Regions from separate parts of the Vibrio kyushuensis genome, predicted to be linked through region 1. Evidence: predicted binding sites of a transcription regulator. Region 1 holds the regulator's gene; each other region holds the start of a gene.
What was found. Region 1 encodes PurR, which represses purine synthesis genes. Its sites were predicted from a motif close to TNANGNAAACGTTTNCNTNA; they were not measured.
Positions count from the first base shown of each region.

Region 2: a site for PurR is predicted at 3,887-3,906, ahead of L4D20_RS06865 (uracil-xanthine permease family protein). Genes of this name have one in related genera too.
Region 3: a site for PurR is predicted at 2,240-2,259, ahead of glpX (class II fructose-bisphosphatase). Genes of this name have one in related genera too.
Region 4: a site for PurR is predicted at 4,147-4,166, ahead of purE (5-(carboxyamino)imidazole ribonucleotide mutase). Genes of this name have one in related genera too.

Region 1 is NZ_JAKJSV010000004.1:263,820-269,600, forward strand. It holds gene L4D20_RS10350 (alpha/beta fold hydrolase) at 181-978, shown strand; gene L4D20_RS10355 (TVP38/TMEM64 family protein) at 1,093-1,785, opposite strand; gene L4D20_RS10360 (TfoX/Sxy family DNA transformation protein) at 1,948-2,538, opposite strand; cyclic di-GMP riboswitch class I at 2,651-2,754, opposite strand; gene purR (HTH-type transcriptional repressor PurR) at 2,893-3,900, opposite strand; gene torD (molecular chaperone TorD) at 4,188-4,835, opposite strand; gene torR (two-component system response regulator TorR) at 5,075-5,781, shown strand, end outside.
Region 2 is NZ_JAKJSV010000003.1:83,155-88,935, reverse strand. It holds gene ushA (bifunctional UDP-sugar hydrolase/5'-nucleotidase UshA) at 179-1,840, shown strand; gene ybaK (Cys-tRNA(Pro) deacylase) at 1,993-2,466, shown strand; gene L4D20_RS06865 (uracil-xanthine permease family protein) at 2,567-3,817, opposite strand; gene L4D20_RS06860 (DUF2066 domain-containing protein) at 4,059-5,345, shown strand; gene L4D20_RS06855 (nitrous oxide reductase accessory protein NosL) at 5,434-5,781, opposite strand, start outside.
Region 3 is NZ_JAKJSV010000007.1:233,171-238,951, forward strand. It holds gene L4D20_RS16810 (bifunctional aspartate kinase/homoserine dehydrogenase II) at 1-508, shown strand, start outside; gene metF (methylenetetrahydrofolate reductase) at 794-1,684, shown strand; gene zapB (cell division protein ZapB) at 1,798-2,040, opposite strand; gene glpX (class II fructose-bisphosphatase) at 2,316-3,323, shown strand; gene L4D20_RS16830 (ATP-binding cassette domain-containing protein) at 3,393-4,838, opposite strand; gene groL (chaperonin GroEL) at 5,195-5,781, opposite strand, start outside.
Region 4 is NZ_JAKJSV010000015.1:2,399-8,179, reverse strand. It holds gene L4D20_RS22540 (LysM peptidoglycan-binding domain-containing protein) at 1-175, shown strand, start outside; gene dprA (DNA-processing protein DprA) at 186-1,298, shown strand; gene L4D20_RS22530 (DUF494 family protein) at 1,301-1,777, shown strand; gene L4D20_RS22525 (DNA topoisomerase family protein) at 1,812-2,372, shown strand; gene L4D20_RS22520 (5-(carboxyamino)imidazole ribonucleotide synthase) at 2,457-3,587, opposite strand; gene purE (5-(carboxyamino)imidazole ribonucleotide mutase) at 3,591-4,076, opposite strand; gene tsaC (L-threonylcarbamoyladenylate synthase type 1 TsaC) at 4,278-4,835, shown strand; gene hemF (oxygen-dependent coproporphyrinogen oxidase) at 4,884-5,781, shown strand, end outside.

The DNA.
Region 1 (5,781 bases):
GCAGCAATCTTCGCATAAATATGGTTGTTTAGGCCCAATCTTGTTACTAATTATAGCTTAGGGCGACAGCTGGTCTACCATTTCACGTACCTTTAGCGGTCGAAGAATAGTAATTGCATGGTAATGTGGTAGTCTTCTACGCTCAGGATAATAATTATTTCACTTAGGTTTTATTGAATAATGTCACAAACTTTACTTTTCCATAAGACATATGAACACCCTACGAGTAACGAGTGGGTTGTTTTTGTGCATGGTGCGGGAGGGAGCTCGTCGATATGGTTCAAACAAATCAAAGCTTATAAAGAACACTTCAATATTCTGTTGCTTGATCTGCGTGGCCACGGTAAATCCAATCACTTCATCAAAGATATTATTTCTAACCGCTACACATTTAAAGAAGTAACCTTAGATATCTTAAAAGTACTGGATCATGTGAAAATTCGTTCGGCACATTTTGTCGGAATGTCTTTAGGCACCATTATTGTTCAGAATATTGCAGAAATTGCTTCAGAACGTGTTCATAGCATGGTGTTAGGCGGAGCGGTAACTCGTCTCAACACGCGATCGCAAATACTAATTAAACTTGGTGACTTAAGTAAGCACATTATCCCTTACATGTGGCTATATCGCCTATTTGCTTATGTCGTTATGCCACAGCGTAATCAAAAAGAGTCGCGACATATGTTTGTGCGCGAAGCTAAAAAATTGTGCCAAAAAGAGTTTAAACGTTGGTTTATTCTAACGGCGGAAGTTAACCCATTAATGAGATACTTTAAGCATAGAGCAATGCCAATTCCTACTCTGTATCTAATGGGCGAGCAAGACTATATGTTTATTCAACCTGCAAAAGAGATGGTAGCGGCGCACCATGACAGTCAGCTTCTTGAAATTCCTGATTGTGGACATGTATGTAATGTCGAACGCCCTGAAGAGTTTAATCGTCACTCTATCGAGTTTATTAAAAACTGTAGTCGTTAAAGTTTAAGGCTCTTCAAATAATACACAGGCTTGCATTTTGCAGGCCTGTATTCGTTTAGATGTACTTTCACATTCACTCTTTTTCATTCACTCGGTTTAGGTCGATCGATGAGTCTATGCTTCATTGTGTTTTTTTACAGAAGAGCCCTTTAATAGACCCATGACTTTTTTAGTGATGATAGGAAAAAGACCAAGTAGGACAAAGGATAAAATAACGGGGAGTGAAACAATACCGGATAAGCTTTCAATCTTCGCAAGTTGGGTACCAGCGTTAAGATACACTGCCGTGCCCGGTAGCATGCCCAATTGACTTACAAGATAAAATCGAGCGGCTGAGATAGGCGTTAAGCCCATCAGCAAATTGATTAGAAAGAAGGGTACGACTGGAATAAGCCTTAATGTAAATAGATAGAAAGCCCCATCTTTTTTAACACCTTCATTAATTGTTGAGAGCTTATCTCCAAATTTGTTTTGTACCCATTCTTTAAGTAGAAAGCGACTGCTAAGAAATGCAAGAGTCGCCCCAATCGTGCTGGCGAAAGATACAAGCAAAAGACTGGTCCAAAAACCAAATAACGCAGCGCCTAGTAGTGTCACAACAGCTGCGCCAGGTATAGATAATGCGGTAACAACAATATAAATCCCAAAGTAACTTAATGCAGCAACTAAGAAATTAGACTCAATGAATTGTGCTAGAGACTCTTGTTGTGCTTTTGCATTATCTAACGTTAGTAGCTGCCCATAATTAAGAGTAAGGAAGATAATGACGCCGATGAGTAAGAGGCCGAGGAAAAGTTTTTTGTTCATAAATATAGAGCCGATGAGTTTTGGGTGTGCCTATTAAGAACAGCATTAAGACGTAAAAATTTCAATAACAACGAACAATTATCGGATTTAGAAACAGAAGGCAATAAAAAAGCCAACGTATTGACGTTGGCTTTAGCTGAGTAATCCGATTTAAAAGTGGGATTACCTTAATCGACCTGAAAGTTCATCTCTTCGGTTTTGAGGTACGACAGACCAGTGAGTGCCTTTAATCGCTCCCTCTAGTGCCCACAACAGCTCTAATCCCACATCTGAAGCATGTGATTGCTGAATGGCTTTATAAGCCTCTACAGCGCCTCTCTGTTCTAAAGTTGTAACCGAATCAATGCCCGCTTTCTTGAGCATTCTTTCGGTTGCAAGCCTCAGGTTTGGCAGATCCTTAAGACGGTCTGGCTTTGCTGCTGCTTGGCTCTCTTTCTCTTTCTTAGCAATATCGAGTGAATTTTTTGCTTCTGATAGAGTGGATGTCGGATTCGCTAACCAGTCATTAGGCAAAGCATAATACTTTGTAACGACGGGGTGACCGCGTTTTTTATAGACGTACGGTTCATAGCCTTGTTGTTTGAATTTTTTGACTGTATTGCTATCGGCTCTTATATGAAGCTTATCGTTTACAACAAGTGCAAACATTGTCTCTTCGATAAAAATGCCGAAGCCGCCAAACATTGAACGAGACTTTACTCGTCCAAGCTGTTCAAACAGCCTCATTGAGTCTTTTAGTACTGGTTTATCCATGCTGTATGTTCTCGGTGTATGTAAAATACGCCACCAAATCAGGTCCGAGAGATTAGCAAAACATGCAGAAACTGTGTCATTCGTAAGTAAACTTGTGTTTGCATTGTTTGCCATCGGCAACCCCGCTACCTATCAAAAACTCTGTTAAGACAGAAGATCTGGTTTAGGCCGGAGGCTTTGCGTCCCACTTTTTCAAATGGTTTGCCCTGTGCGTGACTTCTATTAAAGACGACCAATTAGGAATGAACTTCACATTTGGATTCTATTACTGTGATGTTTATTCAATAAATTTGTCTCAATAATGAGTCTAAACTATATCACAAAATACGCAAGTTTCGATAAATGACATAACTATTATTTAGTTAGATCGCGAACTGTATTACGTTCTACGATCTCTGGATGCATTTCGAACACACGTTTTTCATGATCTTTGTCTTTAATTCGCTCAAGTAAGATCTCAAAAGCATTTTTACCCACACGTCGTTTAGGTTGGTGAACAGTTGTGAGAGGAGGAGAGAAATACTCAGCCAATTCAATATTGTCGTAACCGATCACTGAAATGTCATTTGGTACATTGACGCCTTTTTGCCCTAGACGACTAATAAGGCCTAAAGCCATCGTATCGTTGAAACAAAAAACGGCAGTAGGCTTGTTATCCATAGCGACAATTTTGTCAGCGGCTAATACGGCTGTATCGCACTCAAAGTTACCTTCTAGAATCCAATCTTCATCGATTTTAAGGTTGGCTTCGGTTAAAGCGCGTTTAAATCCTGCGATACGTTCTTGGCAAGCTGCTTTTTCAAAATGGCCACTTAGGCATGCAATATCGGTATGACCTTTATCAATGAGGTATTTCGTCGCTAAATAACCGCCTTCTTCTGAATTATCGATGATCTTATCGGCTTGAGACGTTTCAGGGCCCCAATCCATAACAACCTTAGGGATGTCAGCATGACGATCAAGCATCTCTCGAAGTTCTTCAGTTAAATCTGAACACATCACTAAAATACCATCGACACGTTTTTCAGCTAGCATGCGAATATAGTCGCGTTGTTTCTCGTATATTCCACCAGTGTTACACAAGATAAGCGTATAGCCTTGACGGTAACAGTAGCTCTCAACACCATCGATCACTTCAGAAAAGAACAAATTGGTTGATTGCGTGACGAGCATACCGATGGTGCGTGTGGTATTGCACTTTAAACTACGAGCAACGGCACTTGGTGCGTAGTTTAATTCGTCTACTGCTTTATTTACTTTTTCTTGGGTGGTTTCAGCCACAAATCGAGTCTTATTTATAACGTGAGATACGGTGGTTGTTGATACGCCGGCTAAGCGAGCAACATCTTTAATTGTGGCCATAATTCCTGTCCTATTAAGTGGCGAAGTAAATAATTTGCGCTTATAAACGGGTTACATCTACAAATCGCTTGTATCTACAAACAAATCAAGTGTCCAAGTGCCTAAAACACAAAAACCGCCTGTAATAGCGGTTTATTATTCAATATAATTGTCATTATCGGTGCTAATTTTAGACGTCATACGTAGTACAAGCAACGAAAACAGACTACTTTGACGTGATCTAAAACCACAATTAGACAATATCATGGCAATTTTTTGAAACTTTGTTACTTTCTGAAGCAGATTGTTTATTCGCCAACCAAATAACGACAATCAAGCTCTAAGAAAGCGCACAATAACTCAGAAACTGATGCGTAGAAGCCGAACTCATCGAGCTTCTGACACTTCTCATTGAACTGCGGTGTCCATGTAAGAATATGTGTGCTGATAAACTGTTCTTGCTCTGCAAGTGCTTCGTCTAAATGCTTTTCTTGTTCTAACTCGTTCGAACGAATAATAAGATTACCTAAGAAATCGAGTTCAACGGCCAGATGGTCAGCAGGTTCATTAAGAGTTTCGTCAACAGTTACACCATGCTGTGCCATTAGCTCTGCCACTTCTTTTGCAGGGACGTCATTGAGAAGGCCCGATTTACCAATGTACATCGACGCATAAGGCAGCGCAGAGTCTTTGTCTGACTTTAAAAAAAGGTCACAGAAGTCAGCAGACAATTCAAGTTGTGCGTCTTCACGGTCGAGCAATCGGTTGAGTGCGTCTACGAGTCTATCGATTGAAGGCTTTAATGTTTCATTTTCACCTAACCCAGTAAGAAACGAACGGATCTGAGGGGTTTGATATTGTGCTAAATCTTGAACCGTCAGTTCTTTTGCGAACAAGCTTGATAGCCACCAATAGATCTCAGCACGTTTTTCGTTAAATGTTTTTATTTCTTGCATGTCGGTCTGCCTTTACAAAAATTCTTCTTTTAGTTTAACGAATAAAAGTGAATAGCGGTAACTACGACTGTGATAAAAATTGAGTAAATATTTAGATTTGTTAACAGAATGGCTAGGTTGTTTTGAATCAATAAACACTCATTAATTGTTCATTTCATTCTTGTAGAGCTAGAATTGTGAGTAATTATGAATAGAATGATATGAGTTTAATCATTCCAACTAATAAACAAGTGGTATAAATGACTTATCATGTACTGGTCGTTGAAGACGACGCGGTAACACGTAGCAAGCTCGTTGGTTACTTCCAAAACGAAGGCTATGCAGTTAGCGAAGCTGAAAATGGCGAAGAAATGCGTGAAGTATTACAAAAAAAGCCCATTGATTTAGTCATGCTTGATATTAACTTGCCAGGCTCTGATGGTCTTATGTTGACACGGGAGCTTCGTGGACAGTCAGATATAGGCATCATCCTTGTGACTGGGCGTACAGACAATATAGACAAGATTGTTGGCTTGGAGATGGGCGCAGATGATTATGTGACCAAGCCTTTCGAATTACGAGAGCTGTTGGTTCGTGTAAAGAATCTTCTATGGCGAATCTCAACAGCTAAAAACGCAACGTCGGTTGCCGTTAAGAAAAACGAAGACGAAAAAGTGATTCACTTTAGCGAGTGGACATTTGATATCCAACGTCGTGCGCTTAGCCGAGAGGGAGTCCCGGTCAAATTGACTAAGGCTGAATATGAGTTATTGGTTGCTCTGTCTTCCTACCCGAATCAGGTGCTAAGCCGAGAACGAATTCTAAATATGATCAGTCATCGTGTCGATGCACCCAATGATCGTACTATAGATGTGTTAATACGTCGTATGAGATCAAAGATGGAGTATGACCCTAAGAACCCACAAATCTTTGTTACCGTCCATGGTGAAGGGTACATGTTTGCTGG
Region 2 (5,781 bases), on a different contig from region 1:
TCACGAAAAATAAGTGATCCAGTAGACATAAATATGAAATCAACGTGTTAGGTTTGCTGTGTTAACTTAAACTAGTTCAAGTTTTATTGAGCTATAGGCACTTAAACTCCGGTGATGTCTATTCTCTATAGGTCAATATTTAACGCAGTGGATCCCCCAACAGTTCAAAGGTATGACAATGAAGCAAGGCCTAATTCTAAAAACGACGCTAACCGCAGCGATTCTTGCCACTCTAGCGGGTTGTGCAACTCAACCTGCCCATGAATGGGATGAAGATACGACATATAAACTGACTGTTTTGCATACAAATGACCACCATGGTCGTTTTTGGCAAAATAAATACGGCGAGTATGGTATGGCTGCTCGTAAAACACTTATTGATGAGTTACGTGAAGAAATCCGTGCTGAAGGCGGCAGTGTCATGCTTCTTTCTGGTGGTGATATCAACACTGGTGTACCTGAGTCTGATCTGCAAGATGCAGAACCTGACTTTAAGGGCATGAACAAAATCGGTTACGACGCAATGGCGTTAGGTAATCATGAATTTGATAACTCTCTAGATGTACTAGCTAAGCAAATTGATTGGGCCAACTTCCCAATGCTTTCTGCCAACATTTACGATAAAGCGACGGGTGAACGTAAATTCCAAGCTTATGAAATGTTCAAAAAGCAGGGCATTAAGATTGCCGTTATAGGCCTTACTACAGAAGATACAGCGAAGATTGGTAACCCTGAGTTTATTGCTGGCATCGACTTCCGCGACCCTAAAGAAGAAGCGAAGAAGCTAATTGCTGAACTGGAAGAAACTGAAAAACCTGATTTAATCTTTGCAGTGACACACATGGGTCACTACGAAGATGGAAAGCGTGGCATTAACGCACCGGGTGATGTTGCGCTAGCTCGTTACCTAGATGAAGGTTCACTTGATATGATCGTTGGTGGTCACTCTCAAGAGCCTGTTTGTATGGAAGCGCCAAACGTCGTCACTAAGAAATTCAAACCAAGTGACGAGTGTAAGCCAGATGTACAAAACGGTACTTACATTGTTCAAGCTCATGAGTGGGGTAAGTACGTAGGCCGTGCTGATTATGAGTTCCGCAATGGTGAACTTGAGATGGTGAGCTACGACCTAATTCCAGTTAACTTGAAGAAGAAAGTCAAAGTTGATGGTAAGAAGACTCGTGTTCTTATCGAAGACGAAATTGCACAAGACCAAGAACTGCTCGAATTCCTACGCCCTTATCAAGAGCAAGGTCAAGCTCAGTTAATGGAAAAAATCGGTGAGATCAACGGTAAGCTTGAAGGTGATCGTAACGTTGTTCGATTCCAACAAACTAACATGGGCCGCTTAATTGCTACAGCACACATGGAACGCGCACAAGCAGATTTCGCTGTGATGAACTCTGGTGGCGTTCGTGATTCAATTGAATACGGTGACGTAACTTATAAAGACGTTCTGATTGTTCAACCATTTGCTAATATCCTAACTTACACAGACATGTCTGGTGCTGAAGTTATTGACTACTTGAACGTTGTTGCAACAAAACCGGTTGATTCTGGCGCATACGCTCAGTTTGCTGGTATTTCAATGACGGTTTCTGGTGGTGAAGTATCAAATGTCTTTATCGGTGGCAAGCAGCTACGTTTAGATGAAACTTACCGCTTCACAGTGCCAAGCTACAATGCCGCTGGTGGTGATGGTTACCCTAAACTGAGTGCACACCCTGGCTACGTAAACACAGGCTTTGTGGATGCTGAAGTACTGAAAGACTACATTGAAGCGAATAGCCCACTTGACGTAAACCTATACGCACCTTCAGGTGAGATGGTTTATAAATAAGTTTATTTAAAGTGAAACAGGCTGAACGTTAAATTATCAGTTTGAATTCAATAAGAGAGCGGTGCACATTGTGCGCCGCTTTTGTTTTTAGGGAATCTATGTTTTATTAAGTTAATTGATATTGGTTTTGAATGATGGCTAAGGAAAGAGACGTGACCCCAGCGATTGACTGTGCGAAGAAAAATAAGATACCCCACACGATTCATCAGTATGACCATGATCCCCGAGCCACTAGTTTTGGTATGGAAGCGGCTGAGGTATTAGGCCAAGACCCCAATAAGGTATTTAAAACACTACTGTTTTGTTTGAACGGTGAGCCTAAAAATCTGGCAGTTGCGATTATTCCTGTCGCTCATCAATTGAGCCTTAAGTTGGCCGCCAAAGCTGCGAAAGCCAAGAAAGCGAATATGGCCGATGCAATTGTTGCTCAAAAAGTAACAGGTTATGTTGTGGGTGGAATTAGCCCTCTTGGGCAAAAAAAACGGCTTCCCACTTTTATTCATCAAAGCGCAATTGAGTTAGGCACAATCTGCGTTAGTGCAGGGAAGAGAGGCCTAGAGATCGAATTGTCTGCTGAGGATTTGGCTAAATTAACCAATGCAGACTTTGCTTGTTTGTGTGATTAGGTTTCGTACTTTGGTAATTAATAGAGATGAATACGAGAGCGGCAAGAACTAATTAGGTTCTTGCCGCTTTTTAATTACTTGTCAATGAACTCAATTTATTCTATTTGGAGTCTTCTTCCATCTGAGCATTATCAACAACGTGATTCTCACCCAAATCGTGCGGCAGGATAAGGTTAAGCACGATAGCAACGATACCACATAGGCTGACGCCTTGAAGGCTGAACTCACCAATACCAAACGCCATGCCACCGATACCAAAAACAAGGGTGACAGCAACAATCACTAGGTTACGTGACTTGTGCAGATCAACGTTATTCTTAATAAGAGTATTCAGGCCTACTGTTGCGATTGAGCCGAACAGTAGAATCATAATTCCGCCCATAACGGGTACTGGAATTGTTTGAAGTAGTGCACCAAGTTTACCAACCAGAGCAAGAACAATTGCAGTAACGGCAGCCCATGTCATGATGACTGGGTTAAATGCTTTAGTCAGCATAACGGCGCCAGTCACTTCACTGTAGGTTGTATTTGGTGGAGCACCCATCATTGAAGCGGCAATGGTTGCCACCCCGTCACCCGCGATAGTGCGGTGAAGACCGGGTTTCTTTAGGTAATCTTTTTTGGTTACATTTGAAATAGCTAACATATCACCAACGTGTTCAACCGCAGGTGCAATGGCGACAGGAATCATAAATAGAATTGCGTTGATGTTGAATTCTGGCGTAGTAAAGTTTGGCATCGCAAGCCAAGCAGCTTGTGCTACAGGCGTGAAATCAACAACACCAAAGTAGAGGCTAAGTGCGTATCCAGCCATAATACCGCCACATATTGGCAGTAACTTTAGGAATCCTTTAGCAAAAACACTGATTGCAATGGTAACGATAAGAGCAACACTTGATATCCAGAGAGAAGCTGTGCCATCAATTAATTGAATGCTGCCATCCCCTGTTTTGCCTAGCGCCATATTAACGGCAACTGGAGCCAAGCCTAAGCCGATAACAATTATCACAGGGCCAACGACAACAGGTGGAAGAAGCTTATGAATAATCTCGACGCCTCGAACCTTAATGACTACGCCCATCAGAACATAAACAACACCAGCGGCCATTAGACCACCCATCGTTGCACCAATGCCCCACGTTTGAACACCAAACATAATCGGTGCGATGAATGCAAAAGATGACGCTAAGAAAATTGGTACTGAGCGACGTGTGATCACCTGAAATATTAGGGTACCGACGCCTGCGCCAAACAAAGCAACGTTAGGATCAAGCCCAGTAAGTAGTGGGACAAGTACTAGTGCACCAAAGGCGACAAAAAGCATTTGTGCACCTTGAATTGCATTCATCATGGTAAGTTCCTGTTTACAAAATGTCATGAGTGAAAAAGAGATGTTAAAAAAGCGATGGGATTTTATCACTAACGAAAACGTTTGCGGTGGATGAGATCAAATTAATTCATTTAAATTATGAATTCTGTTTGCGAATTGAAACATCTTGGTCAAATTCTCACACTATCTTGAAGTCCATTTCTTGCTCACAGGTTGATAGTTGCTTATCATCTACGTTCGCAAGCAATTATCTAGGAAACGTATGCGTCATTTAGCTTTATTGGTCGTGGGTTTATTGGCCCTTCCTGTTCATGCTCTTACTACTGTTGATTTGTATCGCTCTGAAATCACAATCGATCAAGAGAAGCAGAACGGTGATGCCGCTGCTCGAGTTGAAGGCATGAAAGAGGTGATTATTCGTGCCTCTGGTGATCGTGATGCTGTTAATAACGAAGTGGTTAAAAAAGCACTTCGCCAGCACTCTCAATATTTATCTCAGATCAGTTATGGTCAAATGAATGACCAATCCTCGATACGTATGAATTTCAGTGCTCCTCATATCCGCAGCTTATTAAGTCAGGCTCAATTGCCATTTTGGCCTCAGTCTCGCTCAAACCTGTTGGTGTGGTTAGTTGAAGATTCAAATTTCGAACGCAATATTTCTTGGGAACATTCATCGACTCGAACGCTCAATCGCATTAAACATGAAGCGCAAGTACGTGGCTTACCACTTACCGTTCCTGTCGGTGATTTTGATGATATTACCGGTATCGCTATTTCTGATGTGTGGGGTGGTTTTGTCGAACCGATCAGTGCAGCGAGTCAACGTTATCCAAGTGATGCGGTATTGGTTGTTCGTGCCCAAGGTAACAACCTGCGCTGGACACTCTATGATCAAAAACCAGACAGTATGATGTCTCGATCTCAAACGCCTATGACTGGTAGAGAATCAGGCTCTCAGTCAGCGGCAGACATGATTAATGCATTGAGTGATTACTACGCTAACAAAGACGCAGTAGTCGTTGCTAGTGAGTCGTCAGAAGCTGTAATGGCACAATTTACTTTGATTGATAGCGCACTCGACTTCTTTCAACTGGAAAACAAGCTCAAGTCATTATCTTCAGTTGCGTCGTTGGATATCTTAAAGATCCAAGGTACTACGGTGACCTTTAATGTTCACCTATTAGCATCTCAGCAAGACTTTGAGCAAGAAGTCTTGCGTATGGGACAAGTGACCAAGATGCCTGAACTCATCTTACCTAACGAAACAAGCAGTGAAACTGAACATCTGATCAATGTTGAAACGGATTCTGTTAACTATGTAAATGAGTCAATCGATGGCGTAGATCCAATTATTGCAGAGCCTATTCTTATGGACTCAACAGTTGCAGAATCAGTTGAAGTTGAAAAAAGAACATTACCTGCGACGTCTTTACAGGTTCAATCATCACAAATGGAGTCATCAACCGACATGACGTTACCACAAACGGATGAAGAACCAGTTATCGAGTTGAACCCGATACTTAGATTTGAATGGCAAGGTCAATAATCAAAGTACCCATTTAACTTTGATAAGGTAAATAAAAATAAACCGCAGAATAATTTCTGCGGTTTTTTTACAAGGGATGGATTTTGAGCTAATTCATGATGATCTCGATAGTAATCTCATCAAACGAGTAAACCTTACCGCCAAACTTCTTACTAAATGCAGTTGCATCGTCTTGCTTACTAAAGCTTGCGAGTGTCATTCCCATCGCACCCTTCTGGCTTGATCCCACAACATACCAAGCGGTACGCCCATCGATAAAGTACTGATCATCAGGTTTATGCCAAGGTGTTTTGCTCATGTCGTGGACAAACACTTCGCGTGCTTGAGTTACATTTTCTGGTTGAAGTAGAAAGGCGAATAGGTCACGGGTCGAACAAAATTTATTCACGTGATCGCCAGTTGATTGATAAGACTCACCTTTTGGGCCAGGGAAGTT
Region 3 (5,781 bases), on a different contig from region 1:
TGGCTCAGTTCCCTTTAGTGAGTTGGTTGATTTAGCGTGGCAGCAAGGTTTAACCGAACCCGACCCACGCGCTGATCTAGATGGATCAGACGTGATGCGTAAGCTAGTGATCTTAGCTCGTGAATCTGGGCTTAATATTGAACCAGAAAACGTTAAGGTTGAGTCTCTTGTTCCTCGTGAACTTGCCGACCTGCCACTGGATGATTTTCTTGATAAGAGCGCGCTACTGAGCGAAATTTTGGCCGAGCGTTTAGAGAAAGCTCAGCGCGAAGATAAAGTACTACGCTACATAGCAAGACTAGAAAAAAATGGTGATGCAACTGTAGGAATTGAAGCGCTCAATAAAGAACACGCGCTTGCGAACCTGCTGCCTTGTGACAATATTTTTGCCATTGAGAGTAAGTGGTATAAAGACAACCCACTAGTAATTCGTGGCCCAGGTGCTGGACGTGAAGTCACCGCAGGGGCGATTCAGTCTGACTTAAACCTACTTTCGAGTCAGTTATAGAGTAATAGCCAAAGCCTCTGCTTTTTATTAAAAGTTAAAGGTTATATTCCGAAAAATAAAATCAATAAAGGATTAGAGCCATTTCTAATCCTTTATTTTAGATACTCCCTCTTCCCCTTGAATTTTTTAATCAGTCCTGATTGAAATAGTCTCATCATCTACATGAGAAAAATTCATAGTCACGCTGTTGACATTAAAACGTATTCATTACATCCTGTAGACATATAGACGTCTAAACGTCGATTTCAAAAGTTTGGTGATTGGATTGATCACAGGGAGAGTAAGATGGGATATACACACGCAGGTCACATAGACGCACTAAATCAAAATGTTGCTGAGCTTTCAGATAGCATCAATGTGTCATTCGAGTTTTTTCCACCAAGCAGTGAGAAGATGGAAGAAACGTTGTGGAACTCTGTTCACCGTCTGAAAACTCTACAGCCTAAGTTTGTTTCTGTAACATACGGTGCAAACTCTGGTGAACGTGACCGTACTCACTCCATCATCAAAGATATTAAAGATCAAACTGGCCTTGTTGCTGCCCCTCACCTAACTTGTATCGACGCCTCTCGTGACGAGCTAATTCAAATTGCTGATGACTACTGGAATAATGGCATCCAAAGCATTGTTGCCCTGCGTGGCGATATTCCAGCAGGTGGCGGCGCACCAGAGATGTATGCGTCAGACCTAGTTACGCTACTTAAAGAGCGTCACGATTTCGATATTTCAGTAGCAGCCTTCCCTGAGGTTCACCCTGAAGCAAAAAGTGCCCAAGCAGATTTAATTAACCTTAAACGTAAGATTGATGCGGGTGCAAATCGCGCGATCACGCAGTTCTTCTTTGATGTAGAAAGCTACCTGCGTTTTCGCGACCGCTGTGTAGCGGCTGGTATTGATGCTGAAATCGTACCGGGGATACTTCCAGTTTCTAACTTCAAGCAAGCTTCTCGCTTTGCTGCGATGAATAACGTAAAAGTGCCGGGCTGGATGGCAAAACAATTTGAAGGTTTAGATGACGACCCAACAACTCGTCAACTGGTTGGTGCTAGTCAAGCGATCGATATGGTTCGAACACTAAGCCGTGAAGGTGTAAAAGACTTCCACTTCTACACACTAAACCGAGCTGAGATGACATATGCACTGTGTCATACGCTAGGTGTTCGCCCACAAGGTTAGTACGACTTTACACAATCTATAAAAACAAAAACGCCGACGATCTCTCGTTGGCGTTTTTATTGAATCTGTAATAAGCCTAGTTCAAATAAACCAAGCTGTAATAAACGTAACGCTTATTCTACTTCATCCATTTTGCCAAGTAGACCACGGATGCGTTCTTGCCATGCAGCTTGCTCTTGTTGCATCTGTTCTGCTTTCTGCTCTAGAGCTTCACGGTTGGCTTTCAGCTCACTCGCTTCGCTTGCTAGTTGCTGCTTCTCTTCTTTTAATTCTTCAACTTCCATTTGTAGCAAAGAAATTGTGTCTACTGCTGTTTGAATCTTTGCTTCCAGTTGCTCTAATACTTCAAAAGACATTTTAGCCTACCTTTACATTATATGGTGAGTGTTGCTCTTACCCCCATTCTACTCAGCCGTGCGCTGATAAACACGTGCTATATTCGATAATTCATATCATTCGCTCAAAATTCATACGCATATTGACAAACACCTGACTCGCGTACCGATAAGCCAGTAAATTTCACTCAAAATCCCTCAATTGGAAGCGATTAGACAAAAATGCAAACGTTTTCTTTTTGATGTGGTAAAATCGCGCCGAAATTTCCTATTCCCTTTCTTATTTTGGAGTCATCATGAAACGCGACTTAGCTTTGGCTTTTTCACGAGTTACTGAAGGTGCTGCACTAGCAGGTTATAAATGGCTTGGCCGTGGCGATAAAATTGCTGCTGACGGCGCTGCTGTTGAAGTTATGCGCACACTACTAAATAAAACCGAAATTAGCGGTGAGATCGTTATCGGTGAAGGTGAGATTGATGATGCTCCGATGCTTTTCATTGGTGAAAATGTAGGTAAAGGTGGTGATGCTGTTGATATCGCAGTAGACCCTATCGAAGGTACTCGCATGACAGCGATGGGCCAATCGAACGCTCTTGCTGTTCTTGCTGCTGGCGAGAAAGGTAGCTTCTTGAAAGCACCAGATATGTACATGGAAAAACTCGTGGTTGGCCCTGGCGCTAAAGGTTGTATCGACCTTGATAAACCACTAACAGAAAACTTAGAGAACATTGCTAAAGCACTCGGTAAAACTCTGGATACGCTAGTAGTTACCACTCTTGCAAAGCCTCGTCACGATAAAGTGATTGCAGATATGCAAGCGATGGGCGTACGCGTTTTTGCTGTGCCAGATGGCGATGTTGCCGCTTCTATCCTAACTTGTATGCCAGACAGCGAAGTTGATGTGATGTACTGCATCGGCGGCGCACCTGAAGGTGTGGTTTCTGCTGCTGTTATTCGCGCACTTGACGGTGACATGCACGGTAAGCTCCTTCCTCGCCACGAAGTTAAGGGTGATACAGAAGAGAACCGTAAGTTCGGTGAAGAAGAGCTAAAACGTTGTGCTGAAATGGGCGTAACGACAAATATCGTTCTAAAAATGGAAGATATGGCGCGCAGTGATGATGTTGTTTTTGCAGCAACAGGCATCACCAAAGGTGACCTTCTAGAAGGCATCACTCGCCAAGGTAATATCGCAACAACAGAGACGTTAGTGATCCGTGGTCGCTGCCGTACGATTCGACGCATTAAGTCTATTCACTACCTAGAGCGTAAAGACGCTGAAGTACGTGATCATATTCTTTAATTAGCGTGTATTGATATAGAAAAAGGCTTCATTCTGGAAGCCTTTTTTGATCGTCACATCTGGCAAGAATTACTCCGAGTGAGTAACCACTACCTTATGCCCCTCTGTATCAGGTACAAAGTCCACGAAGTGGGTAATCGCATCTAGCGCGTCTTCTTGATAGTGAGTCACATACAAAAGCTGGCTCAGATTCGCTTTAGCAATACGCTCTAACGCGAAATACACCAGTTTACGGTTAATAAAATCAAGCCCTTGGTAAGGTTCATCAAGTACCAGTAGTGCAGGTTGTTTAATCAACGCACGTCCAATCAATAACAACCTCTGCTGACCGTAATCTAGGCTACGAAAGCTGACATTAGCAAACTCGTTCATTTCCAGCACTTCTAGCCATTGATGCGCCGATTCTATCTGCTTTTTACTTGGCTGATCGTAAAGTCCTATTGAGTCAAAGTAGCCGGATAACAGTACATCCAACGCTTGGCAACCCACGCGATATTGCAGATGCAGAGCTGATGAGACGATACCGATTTGGCGCTTAATATCCCAGATGCTCTCACCACTGCCACGCTTAAATCCTAATACGCTGATATCGTTGCAATAGCACTGAGGATGGTCACCCAAAATCAGCCCAAGTAAGGTGCTTTTCCCACAACCATTAGGGCCACGGACCTGCCAATGTTCACCTTGCTTAACCTGCCAAGTGAAATCTTTGAATATCAAACCATCTAGGTATTCGACTTTTACATCATTCATCGAAACGAGAGTTTCAGGATAATTAAATTCACCCGTTTTCTCTGCCATAAGTCGAAGTAAGTCCTCACTTTTCTGTTCAGATAGCGCTTGAATTTGTTCTCTTACAGGGTGATCGTTCCATTGCTCGACACTCATAGTTTGAGTCAGGCTTTGATGATCAAACAGTGCGACATCAGTAATGCACTTAGGCAACTCATCTTCTCGTGAGGTGATAATAACTAACTGTATTTGGTTGGCACATTGATTAAGCAATTCAGTCAAGGCAACACGATGCTTTGCATCTAAGCCGGTATAAGGTTCATCAAGGATTAGCAGTTGTGGTTTTTGTACTAATGCTCGAGCAAGCATCACTCGGCGAGTTTCCCCTGTCGATAGCTGTCTAAACTGACGTTGACGTAAATTTTGAAGATCCGTTTGTTTTAACATCGCTTCAAGCTCTTCGACCTCACAACCTACTTCTAACAACAGTTGTTCTACTGACGTTCCGTAATCCAGACTGTCTTGAAAGTCCGTTTCGTCCTTAGCAATTTCATCTTCTAATAGCTGTTGTTGCATTTCTAGAGAGACGCATGCAATTGGACTAGGAAGATCGAAGATATCACCACTATCAGGCGTTAGTTCCCCACTTAGGATTTGAGCCACCAACGAAGCACTGTGACTGTGGGCAGCGAAGATCCCCCAATGCTGCTTTGGTTCAAGCTTCCAATCATCAATCTTCAGCGAAATGGCTTCACTCTCGTAGCGAAGCTTTTGAATGTGCATAACTTATCCTTGTTATTGTTTGTTCCTGTGGTTATTTGGGGGACTCGAAATATTGTATTCAATTTTTCAAGTCTTTGTATCCATAGTGCAAAATAACGACATTAATTTCCAGTAGCACATCACCATCGGTTTCAAAAAATATTAACCTCAAGCTTAAATCCCCTCACATTACAAACATCTCAAATGACAGACATAAAAAAACCGAGACTAATAAGCCTCGGTTTTCTATCTGATATTTGTCTAATTATCTTTAAGCTGTAACGTTTTAGAGCAAGAAGAAAGCACGGAGTTTACGTTAGTAAATGAGTACTTTCGACGCCGCTATCAAGCTTTACAGCGACAAGATAAACAACAAATTACATCATGCCCGGCATGCCACCCATACCGCCCATGCCACCCATATCAGGCATAGCTGGACCAGCGTCTTGTGGCTTGTCAGTCACCATCGCTTCTGTTGTGATCATAAGACCCGCAACTGATGCTGCGAACTGTAGTGCTGAACGCGTTACTTTTGTTGGATCTAGGATACCCATTTCAATCATATCACCGTATTCGCCTGTAGCAGCGTTGTAACCGTAGTTACCTTCGCCAGCGCGTACATTGTTAGCTACCACTGATTCTTCATCACCAGCGTTAGTTGTGATTTGACGAATTGGCGCTTCCATTGCTCGAAGTGCTACGCGGATACCCACGTTTTGCTCTTCGTTAGAACCTTCAAGACCAACCACTTTAGATGCTGCGCGGATAAGTGCAACACCACCACCAGCAACAACACCTTCTTCAACCGCTGCGCGAGTTGCGTGAAGTGCATCTTCTACACGGTCTTTCTTCTCTTTCATTTCAACTTCAGTTGCTGCGCCAACTTTGATAACGGCAACGCCACCAGCAAGTTTAGCAACACGCTCTTGAAGCTTCTCTTTATCGTAGTCAGACGTTGCTTCTT
Region 4 (5,781 bases), on a different contig from region 1:
ATACTTCAGCCTAGCACTTATTACGGTCAGTGAGGCCCCAATCAGCAAAGAGTCACTGTTAGTCTCACCTGATTATCAACTCAACCAAGAGATGCTAAAGGATTCAAATGGCGTTGTAGAAGCAAGTTTAGTCGAAACTACTAATACCATAGCTGCTGAACACCCAGACAGCTAATGAGCCATTAATGTCAGAGAGCGAGCTAGCAGCATGGTTGGCATTATCATTTACCCCTAAAATTGGCAGTAAAACCTTAGCTCGCTTAATTGCCATCGATGCGCCGCATAAACTCATCGAGCGTGACATAACATCCCTTCAATCGATTGGCTTATCTCCCTCTCAGGTTAGCTATTTCAAACAAGGCTCGCGGCGTGATGTTGATACTTGCCTTCAATGGACGCAAAGCACTAGCCATCATATATTGACCCCTCTTGATGAAACTTACCCACCTTTACTGAAAGAAATCTCATTTCCACCTCCCGTTTTGTTTGTTAAAGGTCGTCTTGATTGTTTAGCTCAACCACAAATAGCCATGGTTGGTAGCCGAAATGCCAGTACTGAAGGGCTAAATACAGCAAGATCATACGCAACAAGCTTTGTTGAACATGGGTTGGTTGTTACTAGTGGTCTCGCGCTAGGTATTGATGGTTATGCACATGACGGAGCATTGAATGCAGGAGGACAAACCGTGGCTGTATTAGGCTCTGGTTTAGATGAAGTTTATCCGGCAAGGCATCGAAACCTGGCTCATCGAGTAGTTGATTCTGGTGCGCTAGTTTCAGAGTTTGCACCTCACATTAAGCCAAGACCGGCTCACTTCCCTAGGAGAAATCGGATTATTAGTGGCTTATCGGTGGGCGTACTGGTTGTTGAGGCGGCGGAAAAAAGTGGCTCATTAATTACCGCAAGGTATGCAGCAGAGCAGGGAAGAGACGTATTTGCTATTCCTGGTTCTATTTATAGCGGAGTGAGTCACGGTGGTAACTCATTGATTAAAAACGGTGCGTGTTTAGTTCAAAGTGAACAAGATGTGTTAGATGAAATTGATACCTTGGTAAACTGGTCTATTAATCAAAGAGCCAATACTCAGGCGGATTTATTTGATAAAATAGATAACGAAGAAGAATTGCCATTTCCTCAACTGTTAGCTAACGTAGGAATAGAGGCTACGCCAGTTGATATTCTCGCGAGCAGGACCAATATACCTGTTCATGAAGTCATGATGCAGCTCTTGGAGCTTGAGCTTTCAGGGCATGTTGTTGCAGTTTCCGGTGGCTATATTCGTAATGGGAGGGGCTAGCTATGATGATGGACATACTGATGTATTTGTTCGAAACCTATATCCATAGCGATGCAGAATTGCAAGTGGACCAAGATGAGCTAGAAGACGAGCTTCTTCGAGCGGGGTTTCACGAAAAAGATATTTATAAAGCCCTTCATTGGTTGGAAGAGTTAGCGGCGTTACAACAAAGTGACGAGCACTCAGCAATTACAACCAGTGCCGCGACATCCACCCGTATTTATACGGCAAAAGAGATGCAGCGGATAGACTTAGAGAGCCGAGGTTTTCTACTTTTTCTAGAGCACATTAAAGTACTGACGACTGAAACTCGTGAGATGGTCATTGATCGTGTGATGGGTTTAGAGACGAACGAATTTGAATTGGATGACTTAAAGTGGATTATTCTGATGGTGCTGTTTAACGTACCAGGGAATGAAAATGCTTATACGCTAATGGAAGAGCTGTTATACACAACTGAGCAAGGTATTTTGCATTAAGTTTTCTTTCATTTAACCACTGATTAAGAGTCCGATGAGCAGTAAAATCGATCAAACACTATTTTCAGGTCATGAGCATGCAATAGAGCATGAAGCGTGCCCTAATTGTGATGGCGAACTTCAGCTTCGTCATGGTAAACACGGCCCTTTTCTTGGGTGCAATCAATACCCAAGCTGTGACTATATTCGTCCATTACATCAAAACGATGGCCATATAATCAAACCGCTCGGTGTCGCTTGCCCATCGTGTGAGCATGAGCTTGTCTTACGTCAGGGGCGATATGGTATGTTCATCGGGTGTAGTCATTACCCTGAATGCAACCATATTGAATCGCTAGATGAGCAAGAAGATGAAAATGCGCCACAATATGCTTGCCCTGATTGTGGAAAAGGTCATCTAATTGAGCGTAAAACTCGATTTGGCAAATTATTCTATGCGTGTGAATGCTACCCTAAATGCAAATTTTCGGTGAACTTACCTCCGGTAAAAGGTCGATGTGAAGAGTGTGGTTTCCCATTGTTGGTGGAGAAGAAGCTGGCGAGTGGGATTAAAATTCAATGCGCTGATAGACGCTGCCATCATACTCAGTCATAACTCATGCGATATGTTTGCATTCTAAATTTTGAAAACAAAAAATGACGCGAATGCGTCATTTTTTATTCGTCTTTATAAGCTTAATTAATTGATATTTTGTGCCAATTCATGAATGGCAGGATAGGCATCTTTATCGAGAATATCAGCGAGTGAAGATAAGGTATGCTGAAGCTCTGCTTGAGAGTGAGCACATACATTAATATGGCCCATCTTTCTTCCTGCACGCTTCTCTTTTCCATACCAATGTACATGGCAACCTTCGGTTGAAAGTAGGCTTTCAGGTACACAGTCTTCGCCAAGGATATTGATCATTGCCGTTGGGCGTATCAATTTGGTACTACCGAGTGGAAGCCCTGTTACTGCTCGAAGGTGGTTTTCAAACTGACAAGTTTCCGCACCCTGTTGAGTCCAGTGTCCTGAGTTATGCACACGTGGTGCTATCTCATTAACTAGAAGCTGGCCATTCACATCAAAAAACTCAAGAGCAAGTACACCCACATAATCGAGGCGATTGGCAATAGCGGTAAACATCTGCTTGGCTTGGCTTTGTAGCTCAAGATCATCGATGGCCGTTGATAAGCTCAATACACCGTCGGTATGAACGTTCTCAGCGAGTGGATAAACTGAAACACTGCCATCTTTTGCTCTAGCACCCACTAATGAGACTTCGCGGTCAAAACCTATGAATGCTTCAGCAACGATAGCTTGGGTTGGAGAGGCGGCGATACATTCAGCCATCTCTTGCCAAACTGTCTCAACACAATCGAGAGATTTTAGACGCCATTGGCCTTTACCGTCGTAACCACCAAGCGCACTTTTTAGCACCATTGGTAGTTTGACATGCGCAATTGCTGCATCAAAATCTTCGCGAGTATTAATGATGTAATACGGCGCGTTTTTCACCTGAGCGTCATCGAGTAGTGCTTTTTCTATTCGGCGGTCACCACCAGCTTTAATGGCTTCAGTGCTTGGTAGAAACTTTCCGCTTTTTTCACAGACATCAAGAACATCATGTGGGATGTGCTCAAATTCAGCGGTAATTACATCGGCCTGTGCAATCGCATTATCCAACCCATGACCTATCACAGCCTGAGTTAGAGGGTGAACAATGTCTTCACTGTTCACGTCAAATGCGGATATCTCAATATTAAGTGGTGCGCCAGCCAGTGACATCATTCGAGCAAGTTGCCCGGCACCTAATACCAATACATGCATGATTTAGTCCTCAGCAGGGTTTGGATTTGCTAATACAGTATCCGTTTGCTCTGTACGGAACGCTTCTACTTTAGCCATAACACTCTCATCGTGTGTACCAATAATTTGAGCGGCCAAAATACCAGCATTTGCAGCGCCAGCTTCACCGATAGCAAGCGTACCAACCGCAATTCCCTTAGGCATTTGAACGATAGATAGTAGAGAATCCATGCCTTTTAAAGCGCGAGATTGTACTGGTACACCTAATACAGGAACGCTTGTAAATGCCGCTGCCATACCTGGAAGGTGAGCTGCACCGCCAGCACCAGCAATAATGACTTTAATGCCGCGCTCTTTTGCACTTGTCGCGTAGTCCGCCAGTAGTTGAGGAGTTCTGTGCGCAGAAACGACTTTAGTTTCGTAAGGAACACCAAACTGATCCAGCATTTCTGCTGCTAGTTTCATTGTTGGCCAATCTGACTTAGAACCCATAATAATGCCGACTTTCATCTCAAACTCCTTCAAGCTTCAATAATTTGGTGAGCGGATATTTTGGGCGCATTATACGGGGAAAATCGCATCAAGCAAACGATTGCGTTGCTCTTGGTAGAAGATTGATACATTTTATAAACAAATAGCTTTAGGCACTGATAGTGATTATTTGTACACTTATGATAATCACCGCTGATAAATAAGAACTAGGAAGTCATCGTGAAGAATATTGAGCAAGTGAACCAAGCCTTGCAGCAAGGAGAAGTTATCGCATACCCAACCGAGGGTGTCTTTGGTGTTGGATGCGACCCTGATAGCCCTGAAGCGATACAAAAATTGCTGGAATTAAAGCAGCGTCCGGTTGAAAAAGGCTTGATTCTCATTGCTGCCAATTACGAGCAGTTATTGCCGTACATTGATGAAAGCCAGCTTAGTGCAGAGCAACTGATGGCGGTACACGCAACCTGGCCAGGGCCTGTAACTTGGATAATGCCAACTAGTGATAAAACTTCTTCATGGGTGTCGGGGCAATTCGATTCTATTGCGGTCCGTGTTACTGACCATCCATTAGTGCAAGAGTTGTGTCTCGCATTTGGTAAGCCTATTACCTCAACCAGTGCTAACCTTACTGGCCTTGATCCATGCATGACATCTGAAGAGGTCGAGGTACAATTGGGTGATAAGCTATTTTCTATTTTAGATGGCAAAACAGGTGGGCGTGATAAGCCGAGTGAAATTCGCGATGCCAAGACCTCTAAAGTATTAAGACAAGGCTAATAAAACGATTCAATGATAAAGATAACGAAAGCAGCGTAGGAATAAATAATGGCAAGTATTGATAAGAATAAGGTAAAGCAGTTTTTATTATCGTTACAAGACAAGATCTGTGCTGAATTAGAACAAGTCGACGGTACAGCGTTATTTAAACATGATGACTGGGAAAAAGGCCCGACCGAGCGATTAGCAGGTGGTGGTCGTACTCGCGTAATGCGTAACGGAAATGTCTTTGAGCAAGGCGGCGTTAATTTTTCTCATGTATTAGGCGAAAAAATGCCAGCTTCCGCTACGGCTCATAGACCTGAACTCGCGGGGCGAAGATTTGAAGCAATGGGGGTGTCATTAGTGATGCACCCAAAGAATCCTTATATTCCTACCTCTCACGCTAATGTTCGTTTCTTTATTGCAGAAAAAGAGGGTGAAGACCCGATCTGGTGGTTTGGTGGTGGCTTTGATTTAACACCGTTTTACCCATTTGAAGAAGATTGCCAGTATTGGCATAACGCTGCTAAAGAAATCTGTGAACCGTTTGGTTCTGAAGTCTACACGGAACATAAAGAGTGGTGCGATAAATACTTCTTCTTACCACATCGAGATGAAACTCGTGGTGTGGGCGGTTTATTCTTTGATGATCTTAATCACTGGGAGTTTGATAAGTGCTTTGAGTACATGAAAGCAGTAGGTGAGGGTTACATTACCGCCTACGTTCCCATTGTCCAAAGAAGAAAAGAGACCTTATTTGGGGACAGGGAGCGCCAATTCCAACTGTACCGTCGAGGGCGCTATGTTGAATTTAACCTAGTGTACGATCGTGGCACTTTGTTTGGCTTACAGAGTGGGGGCCGTACGGAATCCATTTTGATGTCGATGCCACCACTCGCTCGTTGGGAGTATTCCTACCAAGTTGAAAGTGGCTCTCCTGAAGCTGAGCTCTACGATCACTACC